DNA from 2 places in the Pseudomonas sp. Cab53 genome. Region 2 is predicted to be linked to the other one. Evidence: predicted binding sites of a transcription regulator. Region 2 holds the regulator's gene; the other holds the start of a gene.
What was found. Region 2 encodes LexA, which represses DNA repair genes until DNA is damaged. Its sites were predicted from a motif close to CTGTNTNNNNANACAG; they were not measured.

Region 1 (4,421 bases), 3.1 Mb from region 2:
CACAATTTCGATGGCGGTCATGCGGTCTTCGAATTGGCTGACGGGGAGCATCACGATCACATGGTGAACGTGGAAACCCGTGAGGTCATCGAATTCGTCAGCCCGGAAATCGAAAAGCTGCAAAAGGCAATTGCTGAGGAGTATGGCTTCGAGTTGATCGACCACCATCTCGTCCTGCACGTGCGCAAAAAGAAGTAAGCACGTTGCGTGAGCCACGGCTCCCAAAACGATAGAAGGCGACCCCAGGGTCGCCTTCTTGCTTTGTGGCTTTTATCGGTCGTATGTCAGGTTTTTGCGGCGATGACCATTTTTTTCGCGTGGGCCAGGGATTCCTTGGTGAGGTCGATCCCTCCCAGCATTCGAGCCACTTCCTCCACGCGCTCGCTCTTGTTGAGCTTGGACACGGCCGTTCGGGTGGCATCCTCGCCGCGCACCTTATGCACAAATAGATGCTGGTGCCCTTGGGCGGCCACTTGGGGCAAGTGAGTGACGGTCAGCACCTGACCGCGCTCCCCCAGTCGGCGCAGCAACTGGCCGACAATCTCCGCCGTCGGGCCGCCGATGCCCACGTCCACTTCGTCGAAGACCAGTGTCGGCACGCGCGAGGTCTGCGCCGTGATGACCTGGATGGCCAGGCTGATCCGTGACAACTCACCGCCCGAGGCGACTTTTGCCAGGGCCTTGAGCGGTTGCCCGGGGTTGGCGCTGACCAGCAATTCCACTTGCTCCAATCCGTTGGGCTGGAGTTCATCGCTGGCGTTGGGTTTCAGCTCGATGGTGAAGCGGCCCCCGGGCATGCCCAGGCGCTGGATTTCCTGTTCCACGGCGCTGGCCAGCCCGGTGGCGGCCTGCTGCCGAAGTGCGCTGAGCTCCTTGGCCTTTTCCTGGTAATGACGGGCGTAGGATGCCAGTTCCTCCCCCAGGCGCTCGATGGACTCATCGTTGGCGTTCAGGGTTTCCAGTTCCTCCAGCAGGCGTTGCTGAAGTTCGACGACGTCGGTCGGCTGGACGCGATGCTTGCGTGCCAGGGTATAGATGGTATCCAGCCGCTCTTCCAGGTATTGCAGGCGCGCTGGGTCGGCATCGAAGTGGTCGAGGAAGCGGTTCAGTTCCCCGACGGCTTCCTCGACCTGAATCTGTGCACTCGTCAGCAGGTTGGTCGCTTCGTTCAGGGCTCCGACCGAGTTGTTCACGCTGGTGAGTCGATTCAGGCTGGCGGTCAGCGCATTGAGCACGTTTCCCGAATCGCTTTCGCTGCACTGCTCCACGACCTGGCGGCAGATGCCCAGCAGGGCTTCGGCGTTGGTCAGGTTCTTGTGTTCCTGCTCCAGCTCTTCCAGTTCATTTTCGCCCAGGGCCAGGTTTTCCAGCTCCTCGAGCTGATAGCTCAGCAGTTGGTGGCGCGCCCGTTGTTCGTCGCCGGAGTTGGACAGTCGGTCCAGTTCCTGGCGCGTTTGTCGCCAGCGCTGGGCCGCCAGTTGAACCTGGCGCGCCAGGTCGGTGGCACCGGCGTACTCGTCGAGCAGGCGTCGATGGGTGTCGGTCTTGAGCAGGGATTGGTGTTCGTGCTGGCTATGGATGTCGATCAGCAGTTCGCCCAGGGCCTTGAGGTCGCCCAGTGGGCAGGGCGTGCCGTTGATGTAGCCTCGCGAGCGGCCTTCCGCCGTGATGACCCGGCGCAAGATGCACAGGCCGTCGGTGTCCAGGTCGCGCTCGGCCAGCCAGGCACTGGCTTCGGGGATGTCGACCAGGTCGAAGGTCGCCAGGATGTCGGCCTTGTCCGCGCCGGGACGCACCACGCCGTTGTCGGCGCGATCGCCCAGCGTCAGGCCCAGGGCGTCGAGCATGATCGATTTGCCGGCACCGGTTTCACCGGTGATCACGCTCATGCCTCGATCGAGTTCGAGGTCGAGGTGTTCGACGATGGCGTAGTTGTGTACGGACAGGTGCACCAGCATAAGGCCGCTCCCAGGCTTTAGGTCTGGTTATTTATACAGTGTTTTGTTTTGGCCTGACAATGCCTTCGCTTAGCTCGATTTGCTTGAGCGGAAGCATTTCTTAGCGCTGGCTGGAATGGATATGCAGCTGTTTTTTGTAAGGTTAATTCGTCGGCAAGCCCTTGAAGCTGAAAAACCTGGCCCCATATACCGGGGCAGAAGCGCGAGTCGAGCTCGCGGACGAAATTGAAAGGAGAAATCTATGGCTGACGAACAGACGCAGGATACGCAAAATCTAGACGCCAATCAGGCTCCCCAGGATTCGGGTGATGATCTGGCAGCACGTGTACAAGTGCTCGAAGAGCAATTGGCCGGCGCGCAGGATCAGGCGTTGCGTGTGGCAGCCGACCTGCAGAATGTCCGCCGTCGCGCCGAGCAGGATGTGGAAAAAGCCCACAAATTCGCCCTGGAGCGTTTCGCCGGCGACCTGCTGCCGATCATCGACAGCCTGGAGCGCGGCCTGGAGCTGTCCAGCCCGGACGACGAAAACATCCGTCCGATGCGCGAAGGCATCGAGCTGACCCTGAAAATGTTCCAGGACACCCTCAAGCGTTATCAGCTGGAAGCCATCGACCCGCACGGCGAACCCTTCAACGCCGAGCATCACCAGGCCATGGCGATGCAGGAAAGTGCCGACGTCGAGCCGAACAGTGTCCTGAAGGTGTTCCAGAAGGGCTATCTGCTCAACGGCCGCCTGCTGCGCCCGGCCATGGTCGTGGTCAGCAAGGCGCCAGCACCGGTTTCGCCTTCTATTGATGAGCAGGCTTGAAATCGGTCGTAACGGCCCCATCTATAAGTCAAGCGTTTAAGTGCTACCGCAGTTAGCCACCACTGCTGCGGCAACCAAATCCAAGTTCCGGGAGAGTTAACATGGGCAAGATTATCGGTATCGACCTGGGGACCACCAACTCGTGCGTCTCCGTGCTGGAAAACGGCAAGGCCAAGGTGATTGAAAACGCCGAAGGCGCGCGTACCACGCCGTCGATCATCGCGTACGCCAACGATGGCGAAATTCTGGTTGGCCAGTCGGCCAAGCGTCAGGCCGTGACCAATCCGCATAACACCCTGTACGCGGTGAAGCGTCTGATCGGTCGCAAGTTCGACGAAGAAGTCGTTCAGAAAGACATCAAGATGGTGCCTTACAAAATCGCCAAGGCTGACAATGGCGACGCCTGGGTCGAAGTGAACGGCCAGAAAATGGCACCGCCACAGATTTCGGCTGAAATCCTGAAGAAGATGAAGAAAACCGCCGAAGACTACCTCGGCGAAGCGGTCACCGAAGCCGTTATTACCGTGCCTGCCTACTTCAACGACAGCCAGCGTCAGGCCACCAAGGACGCCGGTCGCATCGCGGGCCTGGATGTAAAACGTATCATCAACGAACCGACCGCTGCGGCGCTGGCCTACGGCATGGACAAGGCCAAGGGCGACCACACCGTGATCGTCTATGACCTGGGTGGTGGTACTTTCGACGTTTCCGTGATCGAAATCGCCGAAGTCGATGGCGAGCACCAGTTCGAAGTACTGGCAACCAACGGTGACACGTTCCTGGGTGGTGAAGACTTCGACATCCGCCTGATCGACTACCTCGTCGACGAGTTCAAGAAAGAAAGCGGCATGAACCTCAAGGGTGACCCGCTGGCGATGCAGCGTCTGAAAGAAGCCGCTGAAAAAGCCAAGATCGAACTGTCCTCGAGCCAGTCGACCGACGTGAACCTGCCGTACATCACCGCAGATGCCACCGGTCCTAAGCACTTGAACGTGAAGATCTCCCGCGCCAAGCTCGAAGCGCTGGTGGAAGACCTGGTTCAACGCACCATCGAACCTTGCCGCATCGCCATGAAAGATGCCGGTATCGACGTCGGTTCGATCAACGACGTGATCCTGGTGGGCGGTCAGACCCGTATGCCACTGGTCCAGAAGCTGGTGACCGATTTCTTCGGCAAAGAAGCACGTAAAGACGTGAACCCGGACGAAGCCGTTGCCATGGGTGCTGCGATCCAGGGCGCCGTTCTGGCCGGTGACGTGAAGGACGTCCTGCTGCTTGACGTCAGCCCGCTGACCCTGGGTATCGAAACCATGGGTGGCGTGATGACTGCGCTGATCGAGAAGAACACCACGATTCCTACCAAGAAATCCCAGGTGTTCTCGACGGCCGACGACAACCAGAGCGCCGTGACCATTCACGTGCTGCAAGGTGAGCGCAAGCAAGCCGCCCAGAACAAGTCCCTGGGCAAGTTCGACCTGGCCGAGATTCCACCAGCACCACGTGGCGTGCCACAAATCGAAGTGACCTTCGACATCGACGCCAACGGCATCCTGCACGTCGGCGCGAAAGACAAGGCCACCGGCAAGACCCAGTCGATCGTGATCAAGGCCAACTCCGGCCTGTCCGAGGAAGAAATTCAGCAGATGGTTCGCGAT
Region 2 (4,421 bases):
CGACGCACATCGGCGCCGTCCCACCAGCCCGTCTCGATGCGTTCCGGGCCCATGAGGATCTGCGCCTGGCTGGGCGACAAGGCCTGGGGTTCACTGAGCAACCAGCCGGGGCGTTGCACGTCTTGCACCCGGCAAGCCTGTGGCCGAGGCTGGGCGCTCATCTGCCAGGCACATTCGGGGCGGTGATCATCGCGAAACCCCAGGCCCTGCACCGCTTCGTCCCCCAGCCGGGCCCGCAGGCGCTCGCGCAATTGCTCCCAGGGCAAGGACTGTTGCGGGCGCTCATCGAACAGCTCCAGGCGTTGGGGCACGAAGCTCGGCAGGTCTTCGGCGCACAAGCGAAAGCCGCGCACCGGGGCTTCGACCTGAACCTGTTCCAGGCGACCACGGGCCAGTTCGAACAGCATCGAAGGCTCCCGCTCGGCGCTGAGCAGGCCGACCTTGATCACCGTGTCCGGCAGTCCGGCGTGTTCCAGGTGCAGGTCAAAGCGCTGTACGCCACTGTCACGCCCGCACAGGAACGCCGACAGGTCACCGGTCAAGCGGCGCAACGGGAACAACAGCGCCTGGTGGGACTGGACGTCGTAGTTGAGCTCGATGCGCACATCGAAACGGTCCGGTGGCAGGTAGAACGACAGCGCCAGGGTGCGGCTGCCGGTGAGCGCATCGAGGTGCTTGAGCACCTGGGCTTCAAAGCGCCGCGCCAGGGTATGTCGGGGCAAGGCCTGAACCTGGCTCAAACGACGCAAGCCCATGCGTGACAACGCCGTGGCGACTTCGGCTTGCAGGCCGATCCGTTCCACCGGCATCTGCCCCAGGCACGCTTGCAGGGCCTCGTCATCGGGCACCACCAGGGCGTCGTAGGCATTGGCCAACACCCGCGCCGCCACCGGGTTCGGCGCGGCGACGATGCGATGGCGGAACCCCAGCGCCGTCAACTCAGCCCGCAACCGCGCCTCGAACACCGGCCAGGGACCGAACAGGCCGAGGCTCGACTCGATCTCGAACAGCACCGTGCGCGGGTAATGCACGCTGACCTGGGCGCTGAAACGGTAGGCCCAGGCAGCCAGAAATTGCTGCCAGTGTTCGATCTGCGCGGCGTCGTACTCGGCGGTGGCAAAGCCTTTGCTCAAGGCTTGGGCAGCGGTCATGGTCTGGCCCGGACGCAAGCCCAGAGCTCGCGCCGACGCATTCACCGCTTGCAGCACCCGCCGCTGAGCCGGGCCGGTCAGCAGCGCCAGCGGCTCGTCGGGATCGGGTCGCTGACGCAGCGCGGCATCCAGCGCCAATTGCGGAAAGAGAATACAAACCCAGCGCATCGCAACCTCAGTGCCTTGTGGACGCGGCAAAGGCAATCGGCGCCGAACGGGCCAGCCCGCCTCGACACTTGAGCACGCGCAACTGCGCGGGTCGGGCGTCGATGGCGATGCGCAAGGCCGCCGGCGACGGGTTGATGGCTTCCTGCATCGAGCGCCAGGCGAACGCCAGGGTCTGGCCGGTTTCGGCCGCCACTTGCAGCCGGCGCAGAGCCCGGTCGTCTGCCTGACGAGGCCAGCACAACACCGCGCCGCAACTGCCCGAGCGCAGGCATTGTTCGGCGGCCCACAAGGCATCGCGCTCATCGGCCTGAATCACCGACAACTGGCGCAGGTCCACACCGGCGTTCTGCCAGGCCTGGGGATAAGGCACGAACGGAGGCGCCACCAGCACGATGCGCTCCCCCGCGCTCGACAATCGGGCGAGGGTCGGCCACACCACTTGCAACTCGCCCACGCCCGGGGCGGCGATGAGCAATTCCGTCAACGCCGCTTCCGGCCAGCCGCCACTCGGCAAGGCCGCATCCAGCGCAGCATGCCCGGTAGGTTGCGGGCTGGCGGCTGGAGGCGCGGGCCGGCCCTTCCAGACCTGGCCCGCATTGAACAGCGTGTCCAGCGCGACGACAGCGCCCATCAGCCTTGCCTCAACAGGCCGCAGAACACGCCTTCGATGGCCAGGTCCTGATCGGCTTCGACAATGATCGGCTGATAAGCCGGGTTGCGCGGCAGCAGGCGCACGCGCTCGCCGATCCGCTCGAAACGCTTGATGGTGACCTCACCGTCGAGCCGCGCCACGACAATCTGGCCATTGGCGGCCTGGGGGGTGCGTTGTACACCCACCAGGTCACCGTCGAGGATGCCATCCCCGATCATCGAGTCGCCCTGCACCCGCAGCAGGTAATCCGGCGCCTTGGTGAACATCGCCGGGTCCAGCATCAGGCGGCTGTGGACGTCGGCGTCGGCGCCAATCGGCAAGCCGGCCGCCACCCGCCCCAGCACCGGCACGTCCAGCAGTTCGGGCCGCGGTGGCTGGTTCAACAACCGGATGCCTCGGGCCTGGTGTGGATTGACCTCGATGAAACCGGCTTCGGTCAGCGCCAGCACATGCTTGCGGGCGACACTGCGCGAGGCAAAGCCGAACGCCTCGCTGATCTCGGCGAGGCTGGGAGACTGGCCCTGATCGGCGATGCGTTCGCGGATGAAGGTCAGGATGGCGGTGCGGCGGGGAGTGAGAGTCGTCATGGAGTACATTTGTACTCCTGTCGGTTTTTTCTGACAAGCGCCGTCAGTCAGCTCACAGCCATGCACCTCCCTGTGGGAGCGGGCTTGCTCGCGAAAGCGGTGTGCCAGTCAAAGAAAGTGTTGAATGCGCCGGCGTCTTCGCGAACAAGCCCGCTCCCACAGTCAATGTCCAAGCCCTGCCAGGTAAGCCCATGGATAAATCCCGCGCCCATGGCCATCGCTGAAGACCAACTGGACCCCATACCCCTGGGCATTGACCTCCACCACCCGAACCCGTGGATCGACCTGCACCGCCAACCCTTGCAAGCGAAACGCCCGGCACTGGGAACAAGGACACTGGCGGCGCAGTTCAGTGTGGTCCAGGCGTTGTTCGCGGCCATCGGGCCAGTTCAACCTCAACTGGCCTTTGTCAGGGCTGTTGCCCATCGCCAGCGGGCTCATTGCACTTGCGCCAGGGCGATGCGCACGGCCTTGCGGACTTCAGGGTCGCCATCGTCCTGGGCAGCCTGCAATGCCGGGATCGCAGCGGGGTCGTTCAACTCGCCCAAGGCCAGGGCGGCTTCCTTGCGCAGGTTGCTGATGCGATGGCCCAGGGTCTCGATCAACCCCGACAACGCCGGGGCATAGCGCAAGCGGCCGAGGCTACGGGTGGCGCGCAGGCGCACTTGCCAATAATCATCCCCCAGGGCCTCGACCAGCGCTGGGCCGGCATCGGCGTGGCCGACCTTGCCCAGGGTGGTGGCGGCTTCTTCGCGCACCGCCCAGGCAGGGTCCCGCAGTGCCTGGCGCAAGGCCGACAAGACGTGTGCGTCAGAGCCCAGGCCGAGGGCACCGGTGGCCGCCCGGCGCACCTCGGTGTCCGGGTCGGCGCTGGCCAACCGCGCCAGCGCCGGCAACGCGTCGAGGTGCTTGAGCCAGCCGAGCACGCCAACTGCCTCACGGCGGACGCTGGCATCGGTGTCGGCCAGGGCAATGAGCGCGACCGGTGCCGCGTCGGCCAGGCGCAATTCGCGCAAGGCCCTGAACGCGGCGACGCGCACGCTAACGGTCTCATGGGCGGCCCAGGGCAGGATCACCCTCCCCGCAGCCTCGCTCTTGAGCAGGCTCAGACTCTGGGCGGCGGCGCCCTGCACCGTCGGGGACGGATCGGTGAGGGCCTGGCACAACGCGGCGACCACCGGCGCGTCTTCCCAGGCTTCGAGCAGTCGCGCGGCCTCGGCGCGGACCTCGGAACTGGCATCGTGGGCCAGACGATCCACCAGCCACAGCAGGCCTTCGGGTTCCTCGAGGTCGGCCAGTTCAATCAGGGCGATGCGGCGCACACCGGGGTCCTCGTCCACCAGGCGCGGTTGCAGGGCGAGGATGTCATCGTTGTCGGTGTCTTCAAATAAAGAGGTCATAAGGCAAATCGCGGCAAGGAGGTTTCAAGGGGAAGCCCGAGGGGATTGAGGCGCGGTAACGGCTGGCCGTCCTCATGGCGCAACAACTCGAGGCAGTGGCGCTTCAACAGGGAAAACTCGGGACGGGTGACCAGTTCGGTGGTGCGTGGCCGGGGAAAATCCAGGCGCAAGTCCTCGATGATCCGACCCGGGCGCGGGCTCATCACCAGCAGTCGATCGGCCAGGAACAGTGCCTCGTCGATGTCGTGGGTGACGAACACCACGGTGGTGCGGATGCGGGTCCAGATCTCCAGCAGCAACTGCTGCATGTTCAACCGGGTCAAGGCGTCCAGGGCACCGAAGGGTTCGTCCATCAACAGCAGTCGTGGCCGATTGACTAGCACCCGGGCGATCTCCACCCGCTGCTGCATGCCCCCGGACAGTTGGTCCGGCCAGTGCCCGGCGAATCCGTCCAGGCCCACCA

Region 1: a site for LexA is predicted at 1,982-1,997, ahead of recN (DNA repair protein RecN). Genes of this name have one in related genera too.

The regions. Positions count from the first base shown of each region.
Region 1 is NZ_AP021902.1:889,233-893,653, forward strand. Features, by position in the region: gene fur (ferric iron uptake transcriptional regulator) at 1-198, shown strand, start outside; gene recN (DNA repair protein RecN) at 285-1,958, opposite strand; gene grpE (nucleotide exchange factor GrpE) at 2,200-2,766, shown strand; gene dnaK (molecular chaperone DnaK) at 2,832-4,421, shown strand, end outside.
Region 2 is NZ_AP021902.1:3,950,731-3,955,151, forward strand. Features, by position in the region: gene KI241_RS17135 (DNA polymerase Y family protein) at 1-1,319, opposite strand, end outside; gene imuA (translesion DNA synthesis-associated protein ImuA) at 1,327-1,950, opposite strand; gene lexA (transcriptional repressor LexA) at 1,950-2,567, opposite strand; gene KI241_RS17150 (DUF971 domain-containing protein) at 2,721-2,999, opposite strand; gene KI241_RS17155 (HEAT repeat domain-containing protein) at 2,996-3,958, opposite strand; gene KI241_RS17160 (ABC transporter ATP-binding protein) at 3,955-4,421, opposite strand, start outside.